DNA from 4 places in the Ectothiorhodospira shaposhnikovii genome. Region 1 is predicted to be linked to each of the others. Evidence: predicted binding sites of a transcription regulator. Region 1 holds the regulator's gene; each other region holds the start of a gene.
What was found. Region 1 encodes sigma-54, which starts transcription at its own class of promoters, with help from an activator protein. Its sites were predicted from a motif close to TGGCANGNTNCNTGCTT; they were not measured.
Positions count from the first base shown of each region.

Region 2: the regulator sigma-54 is predicted to act here: its motif matches at 1,704-1,720, upstream of ACLF6L_RS13570 (EDSAP-1 family PEP-CTERM protein).
Region 3: the regulator sigma-54 is predicted to act here: its motif matches at 1,228-1,244, upstream of ACLF6L_RS14310 (TorF family putative porin).
Region 4: the regulator sigma-54 is predicted to act here: its motif matches at 1,514-1,530, upstream of ACLF6L_RS05555 (TOBE domain-containing protein).

Region 1 covers NZ_CP178333.1:660,643-664,409, reverse strand. The annotation lists gene lptA (lipopolysaccharide transport periplasmic protein LptA) at 1-43, shown strand, start outside; gene lptB (LPS export ABC transporter ATP-binding protein) at 40-765, shown strand; gene ACLF6L_RS02915 (RNA polymerase factor sigma-54) at 932-2,449, shown strand; gene hpf (ribosome hibernation-promoting factor, HPF/YfiA family) at 2,504-2,827, shown strand; gene ACLF6L_RS02905 (PTS sugar transporter subunit IIA) at 2,835-3,308, shown strand; gene hprK (HPr(Ser) kinase/phosphatase) at 3,305-3,767, shown strand, end outside.
Region 2 covers NZ_CP178333.1:2,960,820-2,964,586, forward strand. The annotation lists partial or broken gene ACLF6L_RS13565 (ThiF family adenylyltransferase) at 1-519, shown strand, start outside; gene ACLF6L_RS13570 (EDSAP-1 family PEP-CTERM protein) at 1,818-2,804, shown strand; gene ACLF6L_RS13575 (class I SAM-dependent methyltransferase) at 2,907-3,767, shown strand, end outside.
Region 3 covers NZ_CP178333.1:3,116,043-3,119,809, reverse strand. The annotation lists gene ACLF6L_RS14325 (tetrathionate reductase family octaheme c-type cytochrome) at 1-95, shown strand, start outside; gene ACLF6L_RS14320 (cytochrome b/b6 domain-containing protein) at 92-694, shown strand; gene ACLF6L_RS14315 (accessory factor UbiK family protein) at 755-1,039, opposite strand; gene ACLF6L_RS14310 (TorF family putative porin) at 1,303-2,010, shown strand; gene glnK (P-II family nitrogen regulator) at 2,082-2,420, shown strand; gene ACLF6L_RS14300 (ammonium transporter) at 2,457-3,710, shown strand.
Region 4 covers NZ_CP178333.1:1,217,548-1,221,314, forward strand. The annotation lists gene modA (molybdate ABC transporter substrate-binding protein) at 1-545, opposite strand, end outside; gene ACLF6L_RS05555 (TOBE domain-containing protein) at 630-1,427, opposite strand; gene ACLF6L_RS05560 (MFS transporter) at 1,788-2,963, shown strand; gene ACLF6L_RS05565 (Na/Pi cotransporter family protein) at 2,988-3,767, opposite strand, start outside.

The DNA.
Region 1 (3,767 bases):
GCCCAGGGAACAGCCCCCCGCCCCTGTCGAGGGGACGCCATGAGTCGTCTGCAGACCCACGACCTGGTCAAGCAGTACCGCGCCCGCAAGCCGGTGGACGGTGTATCACTGCAGGTGAACAGCGGTGAGGTCGTGGGCCTGCTGGGTCCCAACGGCGCCGGCAAGACCACCTGTTTTTACATGATCGTCGGCCTCATCCCCTGCGACGGTGGGCGCATCGAACTGGACGGCAGGGACATCACCCCCCTGCCCATGCATGCCCGCGCCCAGTTGGGCATCGGCTATCTGCCCCAGGAGGCCTCGGTCTTTCGCAAGTTGTCGGTGGAAGACAACCTGCTTGCCGTGCTGGAAACACGCCGCGACCTCAGCCGCGGCCAGCGCCATGAGCACATGGAATCCCTACTGGAAGAGTTTCAGATCATGCATATCCGCGAGAGCCTGGGCATCAGCCTCTCGGGGGGTGAGCGGCGGCGGGTGGAAATCGCCCGCGCCCTGGCCACCGAACCGGCCTTCATCCTGCTTGATGAGCCCTTTGCCGGGGTAGACCCCATCTCCGTGATCGAAATTCAGCGCATCATCACCCATCTGGTCTCCCGGAATATCGGGGTACTGATCACCGATCACAACGTCCGTGAAACCCTGGGCATCTGCAATCGCGCCTATATCCTGAGCGACGGACACCTGATCAGCGAGGGGCCGCCGGAAGTGGTGCTGGCAGACCCCCAGGTCAGGCGGGTCTACCTGGGCGATCATTTCCGACTATGAAAGTAAAGTTTTTGAGCCAACGCATGGTTTCCCCACACTGGGTCACATTTTTCGTGCCAGGACGTATAATCCGGATGACAGACCCGGCACGTGGCGGCAAGGCACCGTCGATACTGCCCGGACCCTTCAACTCCTGCCTGACGATTCCGGTGGCACGCCACATCCTATGCTGAAACCTTCTGTCCAGCTCCGTCTCGGCCAGAGCCTTACCATGACACCGCAGCTGCAGCAGGCCATCCGGCTGCTGCAGCTGTCCACATTGGAGCTTCAGGCCCAGATCCAGGAAACGCTGGAGACCAACCCGATGCTGGAAGCCCTGGAAGGCGCGGATGCCGACCTGGATACCGGCATGGATGAAAACACCCAACATGAAGGCATGACCTCCGGCGCCGACAACGCCGACAAGGATGCGGGGAGCCGAGAATTCGACGAGCCCGCCGAACGGGACAACACCAGCGAACCCTCGGAAACCATTCCCGAGGAGCTGCCCGTGGACAGCAACTGGGAAGACCTCTACGACATGCCGACCGCCGGCGGCGGCCAGATGGACAACGACGGTCGCGACCTGTTCGAGAACCAGAGTGCACCCGGCGAAGACCTGCGTGACCACCTTCTCTGGCAGATTCACCTGTCGCCCCTGAGCGAGCGGGACCAGGTCATCGCCATGACCATCATCGATGCCATCAACGATGACGGCTATCTGGCCGAACCCATCGAGCAGATCCACGCCGGCCTGGCCCAGGACCAGGAGATGGAACTGGAGCTGGACGAGGTGGAAGCCGTGCTGCGCATGGTCCAGCACCTGGATCCCGTGGGCGTGGGTGCACGGGATCTTGCCGAGTGCCTGCTGCTGCAACTGGAGCAGTTCGCGCCGGAGACGCCCTGGCTGGCCGAGGCCAGGACCCTGGTGCGTGATCACCTGGAAGCCCTGGGCACCCGCGACTTCAAGGGTGTCCAGCGCCGACTGGGTCTGGCCGACGGCGAATTGCAGGCGGTGATCGCCCTGATCCAGAGCCTGAACCCACGCCCGGGCACCCTGATCAGCTCCAGCGCACCGGAATACATCATTCCCGACGTCTTCGTGCGCAAGCGCGAGGGATGCTGGCAGGTGGAACTGAATCCGGAAGTCGCGCCCCGGTTGCGGGTCAACCCACTTTATGCCAGCTTTGTGCGTCGGGCCGATTCCAGCCAGGACAATGTCTATCTGCGCAACAGCCTGCAGGAGGCCCGCTGGTTCATCAAAAGCCTGCAAAGCCGCAACGAGACCCTGCTGCGTGTAGGCACCGCCATCGTGGAACATCAACGCGCCTTTCTGGAACACGGCGACGAGGCCATGAAACCCCTGGTGCTGCGGGATATCGCCGAGCAACTGGAGATGCACGAATCCACCATCTCCCGCGTCACCACCCAGAAGTACATGCACACCCCAAGAGGGATTTACGAATTCAAGTATTTCTTCTCCAGCCATGTGGGGACGTCCGACGGCGGTGAGTGCTCCGCCACGGCCATCCGTGCCATGATTCGCAAACTGATTGCCGAAGAACCCCAGGGCAAGCCCCTGAGTGACAGCAAGATTGCCCAGATCCTGGTGGATCGGGGCATCCAGGTAGCGAGGCGCACCGTTGCCAAGTATCGCGAGGCCATGGCGATCCCGCCATCCAACGAACGCAAGCGCCTCGTCTGAATCCATAACCAGGCCTCAGCTTCACTTTCACATTCCAAACCAAGGAGTCATCTCATGCAGATCAACCTCACCGGTCACCACGTGGACCTGACCGACGCCCTGCGCGACTATGTCAATGACAAGTTCCAGCGCCTGGAGCGCCATTTCGACAACGTCATCGACGTGCACGTGGTCCTGACCGTGGAGAAACTGCAGCAGAAGGCGGAAGCCAACATGCTGGTCAGCGGCAACACCATTTTTGCCGACGCCACCCATGCCGACATGTATGCAGCCATTGATGCCCTGGTCGACAAGCTGGACCGTCAGGTGGTCAAGCACAAGGAGAAGCTCAAGGACCATCACCGCGCCGAAGGCTCCCACCGCAACCACGTCGGGTGAGATATCCATGAACATCGGTGATCTTCTCGCTCCGGAGCGCGTCTGCTGTCTGCCGGACGTCAGCAGCAAGAAACGCGCTCTGGAGATGCTGGGTGAAATGCTTTCGAGCCACCTGCCCAGGCTGACCCAGGGAGAGATCTTCGACAGCCTGCTGGCCCGGGAACGCCTGGGCAGCACCGGCCTGGGGCATGGCGTCGCCATCCCCCACGGCCGGCTGGCCGGAGCCGACGAGGCCTGTGCCGCCCTGCTCAAGCTGGGCAAGGGCGTGGACTACGACGCCCCGGACAGCGAACCGGTGGACATCCTGTTTGCCCTGGTGGTGCCGACCGAATGTACCGACGAACACCTGCAGATCCTCGCATTGCTCGCGCGCATGTTCTCCGATCCGGAGACCCTGGCCCGACTGCGTAGCGCCAAAGGACCGGAAGATCTGCTGGACCTGGTACACCACTGGGATACCGAAAGCCCAGACTCACCGTGACCACGCCCCCCCTTACCGTCCATCACGTCGTCGAGGCCATGGGAGAACGCCTGGCCCTGCGCTGGGTGGCCGGTCATCAGGGCAGGGAACGCCGGATCGCTCACCAGGCCACGCCTCACGGCAGTACCTCACTGGTCGGACACCTGAACATCATCCATCCCAACCAGATCCAGGTGCTGGGTCCGGACGAGATGCGCTATCTGTGGAACCTGCGCAAGAACTCCCAGCGGGACATCCTGGAACAGCTGGTGAACGGCACGGCGGCCCTCCTGATCGTCACCGACGGTCTGGCGGTTCAGCCGGAACTGTGCGCCCTGGCGGACAGGCAGTCCGTCCCCCTGCTCTCCACCACCCTGCACAGCCACGAAATCATCAATATCCTGCGCTATTTCTTCAGCGACAAGCTGGCGGAGACCATCACCCTGCACGGTGTCTTCATGGAAGTGCTGGGCATCGGGG
Region 2 (3,767 bases), 1.1 Mb from region 1:
TTCCTTGAGGGGGTACACCTGTTCGTGGACGGCCTGGACTTCTTCGCCCCGGGAATACGCGCCCAAGTCTTTCGACGCTGCGCGGAATTACAGATCCCCGCCATCACGGCAGGCCCCATCGGCATGGGCACCGCCTACCTGCTGTTCATGCCTGGAGGCATGAGCTTTGATGAATATTTCCGCCTGGAGGGAGAAACCAATGAGAGGCAATATGTGAATTTCCTGGTGGGGCTGACCCCCTCATCCCTGCAACGAAGCTACCTGGTCGATCCCTTGCGCCTGAACCTGGCGGAACAACGAGGGCCCTCCACCATCATGGGTTGTCGCCTTGCCACCGGTGTCATGGGGACAGAGGCCCTGAAGATCCTGCTGCAACGCGGCCCCCTCTATCCGGCACCCTGGTTCCATACTTTTGATGCCTACAGGATGACATACCGGCGCGGCAAACTGCGCTGGGGCAATCGCGGCCCGTTGCAAACCCTGAAGCGACACCTGGGATACCGCCAGGTTGCACGACTGCTTGGAACACCGGCACCCGTACCGGAACCGACACCCCAGGGTCTGATGGAGGAACTGCTGGCACTGGCGCGCTGGGCACCAAGCGGCGACAACACCCAGCCATGGCGTTTTGAAATCCGTGATACCCGGCATCTGGTGATACACGGCTTCGACACACGGGATCATGTCATCTATGACCTGCAAGGTCATGCCAGCCAGCTTGCCCTGGGCGCCTTGCTGGAGACCCTGGAGATCGCGGCCCGCGCCCGCGGCCATGACTGTCAGATTCAGCGACGGCTGGACACACCGGAAACCACGCCCTGCTTCGACATCCGGCTGACCACCCGGGACAGCCCCGTCCCGGAACCGCTGGCCGCCCATATCAAAGCCAGATGCACCAACCGCTTCCCCCTGAGCCGGAAGCCGCTGCTGCCGCGGGATCGTGCGGCCCTGGAGGCATCGCTGGGGGCGGGCTACCGGGTCATCTGGCTGGAAGGACGGGACGGGCTCAGGCGCATGGCAAGGCTGCTGTACGACAATGCCTACATCCGTCTGACCACGCCGGAAGCCTACCCGGTCCATCGACAAATCATCCAGTGGAACAGCCAGTACAGTGAGGACCGACTACCGGATCAGGCACTGGGCATGGATCCCCTGGGCCTGAAACTCATGCGGTGGGCCCTGGGCAGCTGGCGGCGGGTGCACTTTCTCAATACTTACCTGGGCGGTACCCTGCTGCCGCGGCTGCAAATGGATGTCCGCCCGGCACTGGGGTGCGCCGCCCATTTCGTCATCATTGCCAACAAACCGGTCCGCCATCTGGACGATCACATCGCCGGCGGGCGGGCCGTGCAGAGATTCTGGCTGACCGCCACCGGCCAGGGGCTGCAGTTTCAGCCCGAACTCACCCCCCTGATCTTTGCTGGCTATGTTCGGGAACAGGTGGAATTCACCCGCCACCAGCCCTCCATCGAACGTGCCATGCGCCTCACCCGGGAACTGCAGGGACTCATCGGCACGGATGCCCTGGAATCAGCGGTCTTCATGGGCCGGATAGGCTATGGCCCCGCGCCCGCCGCCCGCTCGCTGCGGCTACCACTCGCGGCCCTGCGCTGCGACTAAACCCGTCGACAAAATTTACATGAACCACATTCACCCAGACGCCAATCCAACTAAAATCAAAAAAAATCAAATAGATAAAAAACAGGCATGATCCCTGCTTGGAACCAGTCAAGAAGAGAATCCCATGCCTTTCAGGGAATCTCGAAAGAGCCTGGCAAAGGCACTCAACACCGGAACTCTAGCGGGAGCAACAGAACATGAAGACACACAACAAAACCCTTCGGCGCAATCTGTTGGCCGTTGCCGTCACCGGCACGCTGGTTCTGGCGGGCGCCGGCCAGGCTCATGCCTATGTCATGGCTGGCGGCGTGCTGAACATGACCAACTTCATGATCAGCGGCAGCGGTGGACAGCTGGATGCAAGTGACTTTTCAGTCCTCACCTTCGTCGGCACGGCAGATGTCAATGGCTCCCTCACGGGTTCAGGTGGCGGGGCTTTCGCAATTGATGATTCAACGACCCAGACGGGAGTACCCATTGATATCGGCGCACAGTGCGTGGGCAATGGCTGCCTCGGTCTGGGGCTGACTGAAAACACCTTTCCGAAACTGACCGCCCCTCCGACCACGGGTAATTATGCCGCCGGAGACCAATTCGAATCCGGCTCGCCGATCACTGGCCTGCCGGGCTTCGGCAACGATCCGGCCAACATCGCCAATGCCTCCTACGTGGGCGTGGACATCGGATCGGCGGATGCCTCATCGAACTCCAACAACAATCTGAACACCAGTTTTATATTCAGTCTTGCCCAGGATGATGGACTGACCTTCAGTTTCGACCTTGACGCCTTCCTGCAGGTAGCTGTTTCCAGCAACGAGGTCTTCCCTGCCTTTGCCACAGCGGCCTACTCTCTCTCCTTTTCAATCACGGACCTGAGTAATGGCGGGGCTACCATTTGGAACTTCACGCCTGACGTATTCGGAGACGGCACCAACACACTCAGCCTGAACGCACCTTTGCCGATGAACATTGAGCTCATTCGTGACACCGGCGGCCCCATCAACTTCTCCAGCACCACCGCTCCGCTCCTTGCAGGCAATCTCTATCAGGCCTCTTTCCGCATGACCATTGAGACTGACGCAGGACGTGCCGTCGTACCCGAACCCGCCTCCCTGGCACTGTTCGGCCTGGGCCTGCTGGGGCTGGGTGCCACGATGACCGCAACCCGGCGCAGAAGTATATAATCATCAAGACCTGCCGGATCACCATCAGGCAAAGAAGGGGCACGGATGTCGTGCCCCTTCTTTTCTTTATTTCGTGATCATCTCCACAGAGGATCAAGGCCCATGCCCAGCCCCGCCGTCCTACTGGTTGCCCTCAGAGAAGTCATCACCCGGCAGCGTGCCCCACGGCGCACGGAACCCGATCTGATCATGGCGGATCCCGAACAGGTGGCGGCCTATACCCGTGCCGGACGGGAAGACGGGGTCATGGCCCCCGTGTATCACTTCCACGCTGCCCAGGTCTGCGATGTGATCCGCCCCGGGGATACCGTCCTGGATCTTGCCTGCGGACCCGCCACACAGCTGGCCCTGGTGGCTCGCCTTAATCCGGACGTCCGCTTCATCGGCGTGGATCTTTCGGAGGAAATGCTGGCACGGGCGCGGGAACACATTGCCGAGCAGCAACTGGACAATATCGAGTTCCGGCACGGAAGCATCGACGCACTGGACTTTCTGGAAGCGAAATCCGTCGACGCGGTCATGTCCACCATGGCGCTCCACCACCTGCCCGATGAAGAAACCCTGTCAAGCACCTTCAACGAGATATCAAGAGTGCTCAAACCCGACGGTGGGCTTTATCTGGTGGACTTTGGTCATCTGAAATCCCCCCGCTCCATCGAATACTTTGCCAATCAGTATGCAGACCGGCAACCGGACCTGTTCACCGAGGATTACCGGAACTCACTCTGGGCGGCGTTCCCCAAGGAGGCATTTCAGCGGGGGCATGCCCGCCATCTGGCAGAGCGGAGCAGACTCTACAGCACCTTCATCTTCCCCTTTATGGTGGCCATCAAGAGCCCCTCCAGGCGCGCCGATGAACAGGCCTTGAGAGAGACGTTCGCCCGCTTGCGCGAACAGCTCCCGCCACACCACCGCCGGGACCTGAAGGATCTGAAGACCTTTTTCGGCCTCGGCGGCCTGAGC
Region 3 (3,767 bases), 960 kb from region 1:
GCTGGCTCGCGGTATGGCTGACCCTGCTGTCGGTGGTGGCTCACGGCCTGGGACGCTATCTGATCCACCGTCGCCGGATGAGGGGGGCTGCATGAACAAGGTACGCATCTTCACGCTGTTCGAGCGTTTCTGGCACTGGGCGCAGACGATCCTGATCTTCGGCCTGTTGTTCACCGGGCTGGCACTGCACGGCAGTCATGGCCTGATGGCCTATGACACGGCCCTCAAGGTCCATATCGTCATGGCCCTGAGCCTGATCGGTCTGTGGGCCTTTGCCATCTTCTGGCATGTGGTGACGGGGGAGTGGCGCCAGTATGTGCCCACCCACCGGGGCTTGCCGGCGGTGATGCTGTACTACGCCTACGGGATCTTCTCCGGCGAAGCCAAGCCCTTCGTGACATCACCGTCCAGCAAGCATAATCCGCTGCAGCGACTGGCCTATTTCGGTTTCAAGGCGGCGATTGCACCGGCGTTGTGGGTATCCGGTTTGCTGCTGCTGACCTATGCCGCCTGGAAGGGGACGTTCATGGGCGATCTGTTGCCCCTGGCCTGGGTGGCCTACGCCCACGTGGCGGCCACCTTCGCCCTGATGCTGTTCCTGATCGGCCACATCTACATGGCCTCCACCACCGGTCATCCCTGGTATGCCTATCTCAAGTCCATGGTGACCGGGTATCAGGAGGGCCACAAATGAGTGGTGGGTTCCCCTCTCCCCTTGGGGGAGAGGGGGTGGGGTGAGGGGAAAACGCCGCCGTTACACCTCGCCCACGGTGTCGTCCCCCCGGGTGCGGGGGACCAGGAATTCCTTCTCCAGGGCCTTGACCCTGGCCTCCATGGCGGAGAGGCGCTCGCGGGTGCGCTCCAGCAGGGCGGCCTGCACCTCGAATTCCTCCCGGGTCACCAGATCCATCCGCTGCAGGGCACCGGACAGGCTCGCCTTTAGGTTCTTCTCGATGTCCGCCTGAACGTGCTGCACCGACTCGGGCATCATGCTGCTCAGCTTGCGTGCCATCTCATCCAGGCTTTTGCTGTCGATCATGGCCGTTTCCTCCGTGGTCTTTTGTGTATTGAACCCTATTCTAGTCGTCCCGGCAGGGGATGGGCGAGTGGTGGGTGGGCGCCCCATTTTGGTGCGCTCATGGGGTGCATTTGCCCAAAACGGCGCGCCTGCCGGGATTGTTTTCTGAGGTATGTGGCCAATCTCTTGAAATGACTCACAAAAAAAACTGGCATGCTCCCTGCTATTGCTCCGTTGAAGCAGTTTTTCAACCACAGTAAAACCCTTGCTCAGGAGATCGACACATGCACAGCACGTTCAAGAAGGCCGCCCTCACCAGCGCCGTGACCGCCGCCCTGCTGGCCGGTGGGCTGGTGACGTCCACGGCTTCCGCCGAGATCAGCGCCAATATCGGCTTCACCAGCAATTATCTGTTCCGGGGCGTGACCCAGACCGACGATCAGGCGGCAGTCCAGGGTGGACTGGATTTTGAACATGAAGGTGGTTTCTACATCGGAACCTGGGCTTCCAACGTGGATTTCGGAGATGGCGACTCCGGCTACGAGATCGACGCCTATTTCGGTGTTGCCGGTGAAATCGGTGCCTCCGGCGTCGGGTTCGACGTGGGCTACATCTACTACGCCTATCCCAGCCTGGATGACTCCGATCTGGGCGAGATCTACGGCGCCCTGGACTTCATGGGGCTGTACGGCATGATCAACTATGTGACCAATGCCGATGAGAGTGACTTTGAAGGCAGTCTGGCCTACGAAATCGGCTACGAGTTTGAGGTTGTACCCGCCATCAGTCTGGGTGCCGCCGTGGGCTATGTGGATTTCCACAAGGACGCCGAGAACAATCAAGGCGAAAAAGACTACACCTGGTGGTCCCTCTACCTCACCAAGTCCACCTCCATGGGTGACTTCACCTTCGCCTACACCCAGAACGACATCGATGACGACAGCAATATCGACGATCCGCGCTTCAACGTCTCCTTCGTCATGAGCTTCTGAGAACCAGGAACCTCTCAATCACATCAGGACACGGCCCGCCGGACGCGGGCCGTTTCCCGGGAGCACCCGACATGAAACTAGTCACTGCCATCATCAAGCCGTTCAAGCTGGACGACGTGCGCGAGGCGCTTTCCGAGATCGGGGTGCAGGGCATCACCGTCACGGAGGTCAAGGGCTTCGGGCGTCAGAAGGGTCATACGGAACTGTATCGGGGGGCCGAGTACGTGGTGGACTTCCTGCCCAAGGTCAAGCTGGAAGTGGCCGTGGACAATGCCCTGGTGGATCAGGTCATCGAGGCCATCAGCAAGTCGGCCAACACGGGCAAGATCGGGGACGGCAAGATCTTCGTCTTCCCGCTGGAGCAGGCCATCCGCATCCGTACCGGAGAGACCGGTTCCGACGCACTGTAAAACCATAAGCCGATCAACGTCGGCGGGGGACATACCGTGGAAAGCCAAGTCATAGAAATCGCATACGCCCTGGATACGTTCTATTTCCTCGTATCCGGCGCACTGGTCATGTGGATGGCCGCAGGGTTCACGATGCTGGAGGCGGGCCTGGTCCGCTCCAAGAGCACCGTGGAGATTCTCACCAAGAACATCGCGCTGTATTCCATCGCCTGTATCATGTACATGCTGATCGGCTACAACATCATGTACGGAGACGGCTTCAATTCCCTCATCCCGAGCTTCATGCCGATCCTGAGCAGCGTGGACAACTCCGTCGAAGAGGTGCTGCTGAGCGACGGGGAAATCTACTACTCCAATCTGTCGGACTTCTTCTTCCAGGTGGTCTTCGTTGCCACCGCCATGTCCATCGTCTCCGGTGCCGTGGCAGAGCGCATGAAGCTCTGGGCGTTCCTCATCTTCGCCGTGATCCTCACCGGCTTCATCTATCCCTTCCAGGGTTTCTGGAGCTGGGGCGGCGGCTTCCTGGACGAACTGGGTTACCTGGACTACGCCGGTTCCGGCATCGTGCACATGACCGGTGCGGTGGCGGCCCTGGCCGGTGTGCTGCTCCTTGGCGCTCGTAAGGGCAAGTACGGTCCCAAGGGGCAGATCAACGCCCTGCCGGGTGCCAACATGCCCCTGGCCACCCTGGGTATCTTCATCCTCTGGCTGGGCTGGTTCGGTTTCAACGGCGGCTCGGAGCTGAAGGTGTCCGACGTGGAATCCGCCAACGCCGTGGCTCGCGTCTTTACCAACACCAACCTGTCCGCCGCCGGCGGCGTGGTGGCGGCCCTGATCACCTCCCGTCTGCTGTTCGGCAAGACCGACCTCACCATGGGTCTGAACGGCGCCCTGGCCGGCCTGGTGGCCATCACGGCGGAACCGCTGATGCCCCATCCGTTGCTGGCCACCACCATCGGCTTCATCGGTGGCGTGCTGGTGGTGTTCTCCATCGTCCTGCTGGACAAGATCAAGATCGACGATCCGGCCGGCGCCATCTCCGCCCACGGTACGGCGGGTATCTGGGGTGTGTTCGCGGTGCTGCTGTCCAACCCGGACGCCAGCTTCGTGGCCCAGTTGGTGGGCATCCTGTCCATCTTCGCCTTCGTCTTCACCATGAGTATCCTCTTCTGGTTGATCCTCAAGTACACCATGGGTATCCGGGTGAGCGAGGAAGACGAACTGAAGGGCGTGGACATCGCCGAGTGCGGTCTGGAGGCCTATCCGGAGTTCACCGCCGGACGCAAGTAACCGTCCCATCCCTGCAGGCAGTGTAGTGATCGCGGGCGCCATCGGCGCCCGCTTTTT
Region 4 (3,767 bases), 560 kb from region 1:
ATGCCCACCTGGGCCGCGCTGCTTTCCACCAATTGCAGGGTGTGGGCGATGTTTTCACCAAAGACAAAGCGGGGCATCAGTTCGTCCCACAGGCCGACGGCTCGCAGGGCTTCCTCCGCCCGTGTCCCGTAGGGCGCGTGGCGAGGGTTGGCGATGGCAATGCGCCGGAATTCGGGCCGGGACAGGTCATTCAGGGTCAGGGTAGAGGCGTCCACCGTGTTGCTCCACAGCACGATGCGGCCGATGGCGTAGGGGATGACCTCGGAAGCCGCAAATCCCTTTTCCTGCAATATCCTTGGAAATTCAATGTCGGCGGAAAAGTAGAGGTCAAATGGGGCGCCGTTCTCGATCTGGGCGCGGAAGCGACCGGATGACCCGTAGATGACCTCAATGGGGCGGTCCGGGTGGTCTTCCCGGTAGGCCTCCAGGATTTCATCCATGGCATAGCGCAGGTCTGCCGCGGCGGCGATGCGGGTGGGTGCTTGCGCCTGGAGTGTCCCGGTCAGGGCAAGCAGGACCAGGCCGAACAATCCTTTGAGTAACAAGTGGTGCATGATCGTGTTCCTTTTCCTGAAGGGTTGGCGGTGGATGATGGGTACGAATGCCTGAAGCTCGGATAAGTCCGGAGATCACTCATTGACGGCCAGGATGACGTGGGGCGCCTTGATCAGGGCACAGGCCCGAGATCCCTGGGTGAGCCAGCCTTCGTCCAGGGCCTCCCGGGTGACGACGGCGGTGAGGACCCGGCCATGGCCCAGGTCCAGCTTGACCTCCGCGTTCACGGGGCCGGACTCGATGTGGCTGACAACGCCCTGGAGGCGGTTACGGGCGGAAAAGCGCAGCGCGTCGGCCACTTCGCTCAGAATCACGAAGGAAGACTTGATCAGTGCATGGACTTCCCGGCCCACCTGCAGCCCCAGTTCCAGGCCGGCCTCATGGGTGACCACGGCGTGGATCTCCAGCCCATGGCCGATATCCACGGTAATCTCGTCGTTGACCGCGCCCTGCGTGACGCGGGAGATCTTGCCTTGGTAGTGATTTCTTGCCGTTGTGCGCATGGATAGTTTCCTCATCAGTGTCCAGACATCGCCTAATTCGCCCGTGGACCGGGCCATTTGCTGCAAAAATTTCTGGTACGCCTGTTCGGCGGCCCGGTACTGCGCAATCACCTGTTCGCCGTGGGCGGTCAGTCGGGTGCCGCCGCCGTGCTTTCCTCCCGCCTGCCGCAGCAGCAGGGGTTTGTCCGCCAGATTGTTCATGGCGTCGATGGCGTCCCAGGCCGCCTTGTAGCTCATGCCGATGGCCCGGGCCGCGGCGGAGATGGAGCCGGTGGCGGCGATCTGCTCCAGCAACTGGATGCGGGCGCCGCCAAGGAAGGTCTGGCCGTGCAGCTTGAACCAGAACTGCCCGTCGATTTCCGGTTGCATGGGGTTTTCCTGGTCTAAGGTTCGTTATGTATTTCTGTATATAGCGAATGTCGAAACACAACTCACGGGGTCGCTGTGCTCTAACTCAGCATTTTTTAGGCCAGCCAGATTGGTGCTTTTAAATGTCTGGTTTTAAAGGATTTGTTATTAAATCTCCATGGTCTGAGGGTGGGGTTTGCGACAGGAGAAAGGGGAGGGTGAGCCCGTTGTCTGAAATCCTACGTTTCCCGGGATCGGCCCGGCGGGCGGGGTGTCTGGGATAATGGCGTCATGAACGTGGATTGATTTATTTATATTCCTTGTCAGTATATGTGGTCCTGCAAATGGATGTGAGCACGTTATGGAGCCCGGAAAAGACCCATGATCCCTGCCTTCCTGCGCCGTCATCCCCTGACCGTCATCGTGCTGGCCCAGCTTTGCGGCACATCCTTATGGTTCAGCATCAATGGTGTGTGGTGGTCGATGGCCCCGGACCTGGGTCTGTCGAATGCGGATCTGGGGTATCTGACCCTGACCGTGCAGCTCGGATTCATCGTTGGCACGTTGACCATGGCGGCCACCGGCTTGGCGGATCGCTTTCACGCCAGTGTCATCTTCGCCGTGGCCTGTCTGTGCGGTGCGCTGGTCAATGGTGCCTTCCTGCTGGTGGCCGCCCAGCCGCCCTTTGATCTGTTGCTGCGGTTTCTGACCGGTCTTTGCCTGGCCGGGATTTATCCTCTGGGGATGAAATTGATCATCTCCTGGGTGCCACGGCACGCGGGGGTGGCGCTGTCCTGGCTGGTGGGCATGCTGACCCTGGGCACGGCACTACCGCACCTGATGCAGGGGATGACGCTGGGCATACCCTGGCAATGGCCCCTGCTGGGGGCCTCGATGCTGGCGCTGCTGGGCGGGGGACTGGTGCTGCTGCTGGGCGATGGCCCCCACCTGCCCAAGGCCGGAGGTAAGATCCCGCTGCGCCAGGGACTTTCAGGGCTGAAGATCCCGCGTTTTCGTGCCGTGGCCGGGGGGTATTTCGGTCATTGCTGGGAGCTCTATGCCTTCTGGATGCTGGTGCCGTTGCTGGTGGGGCGGGAGATTGGCCGTCTGGGTGCCGCGGATGCCTGGATACCCTGGCTGGCGTTCGCCGTCATTGCCCTGGGGTTTGCGGGGTGTGTGGGCGGCGGTGTGATCAGTCGTTACCGGGGGAGTGAGTGGGTGGCCCGTCGCGCCCTGGCGATGTCCGGCGCCCTGTGTCTGGCCTATCCTTTCCTGACCTGGGCACCCGCCGGTTTATTGCTGATCCTGCTGGCCCTGTGGGGGGTGGCCGTGATTGCCGATTCGCCACAATTCTCCGCCCTGGCGGCAGCCAATGCCCCGCAGGAGCTGGTGGGTTCATCGCTGGCGGTGATGAATGCCATCGGCTTTGCCCTGACGGTGCCCGCCATCTGGCTGACCAGCCTGTTGTGGGAATTGCAAGGTGCCTGGGTCCTTCTGTGGCTGCTGCCGGGACCCTTACTGGGCCTGTGGGCGATGCGGGGCTTGAAGAAGAAGTAGCATCAATGCTTACCTGATGGCCCATCAACCCACCGCATCCGCCTCCGTCAGGGCCGGGTCTTCCGGGTTTTCCGGTTCTTCCTGGCAGTAGACGTAGGTCACGCCGCTCAGGCGACGATTGAGCTGCTGAAAACCGTCCAGAATCTCCCAGGCCGGATAGGGCAGGCCGGGATGGGCGCGCTTGGCCTGGATCAGCCAGCGGCTGTTGTCCTGTTTGCGCTCCAGGATCTTGCGTCCCAGCTCCGGGCGTTCACGCATCAGCATCCGCGCCACGGTGTTCATCTGCTGGGTAAAGCGAGCCGCGGCATCCAGCACCAGCGGCCGCGCGGCCTCCAGGGCCCGGGGGGAGGCCTGTAGCAGGCGCCGGGCTTCGTCATGGAGTTCCGGTCCCAGGGTGCGAACGATCATGGGCAACTCCCGCATGAAGTCGTCCATGGTGTCCTTCAGGGCCTGATCCTCCCGATTGAGGGAATCATCGGGAATGGCATCCAGAAAGGCGGTCAGTTCGTGGCAGACCGTCTGCACCTCACGACCGCGGCGGGTGATGTCCGCTTCCAGACCATCGTCCAGCGCGCCTTGCTTGAGTCCCTGCATCACGCCGTCACCCATCAGGTGGAGGGTATCGAAGATACGCAGGGTTTCCCGCAGGGCCGCGTTGATGGCCAGAGCGGGATTTTGCAGCAGCAGCGGATCCAGCCTTGGGGTACCGGCCTTGCCCGGGGCGGGGCTGTCCGGAATCAGCATCCTGACCCAGCGTTCCAGGGCCGGGGCAAGGAACAGGGCGGCGCAGGCCAGCAGGTTGAA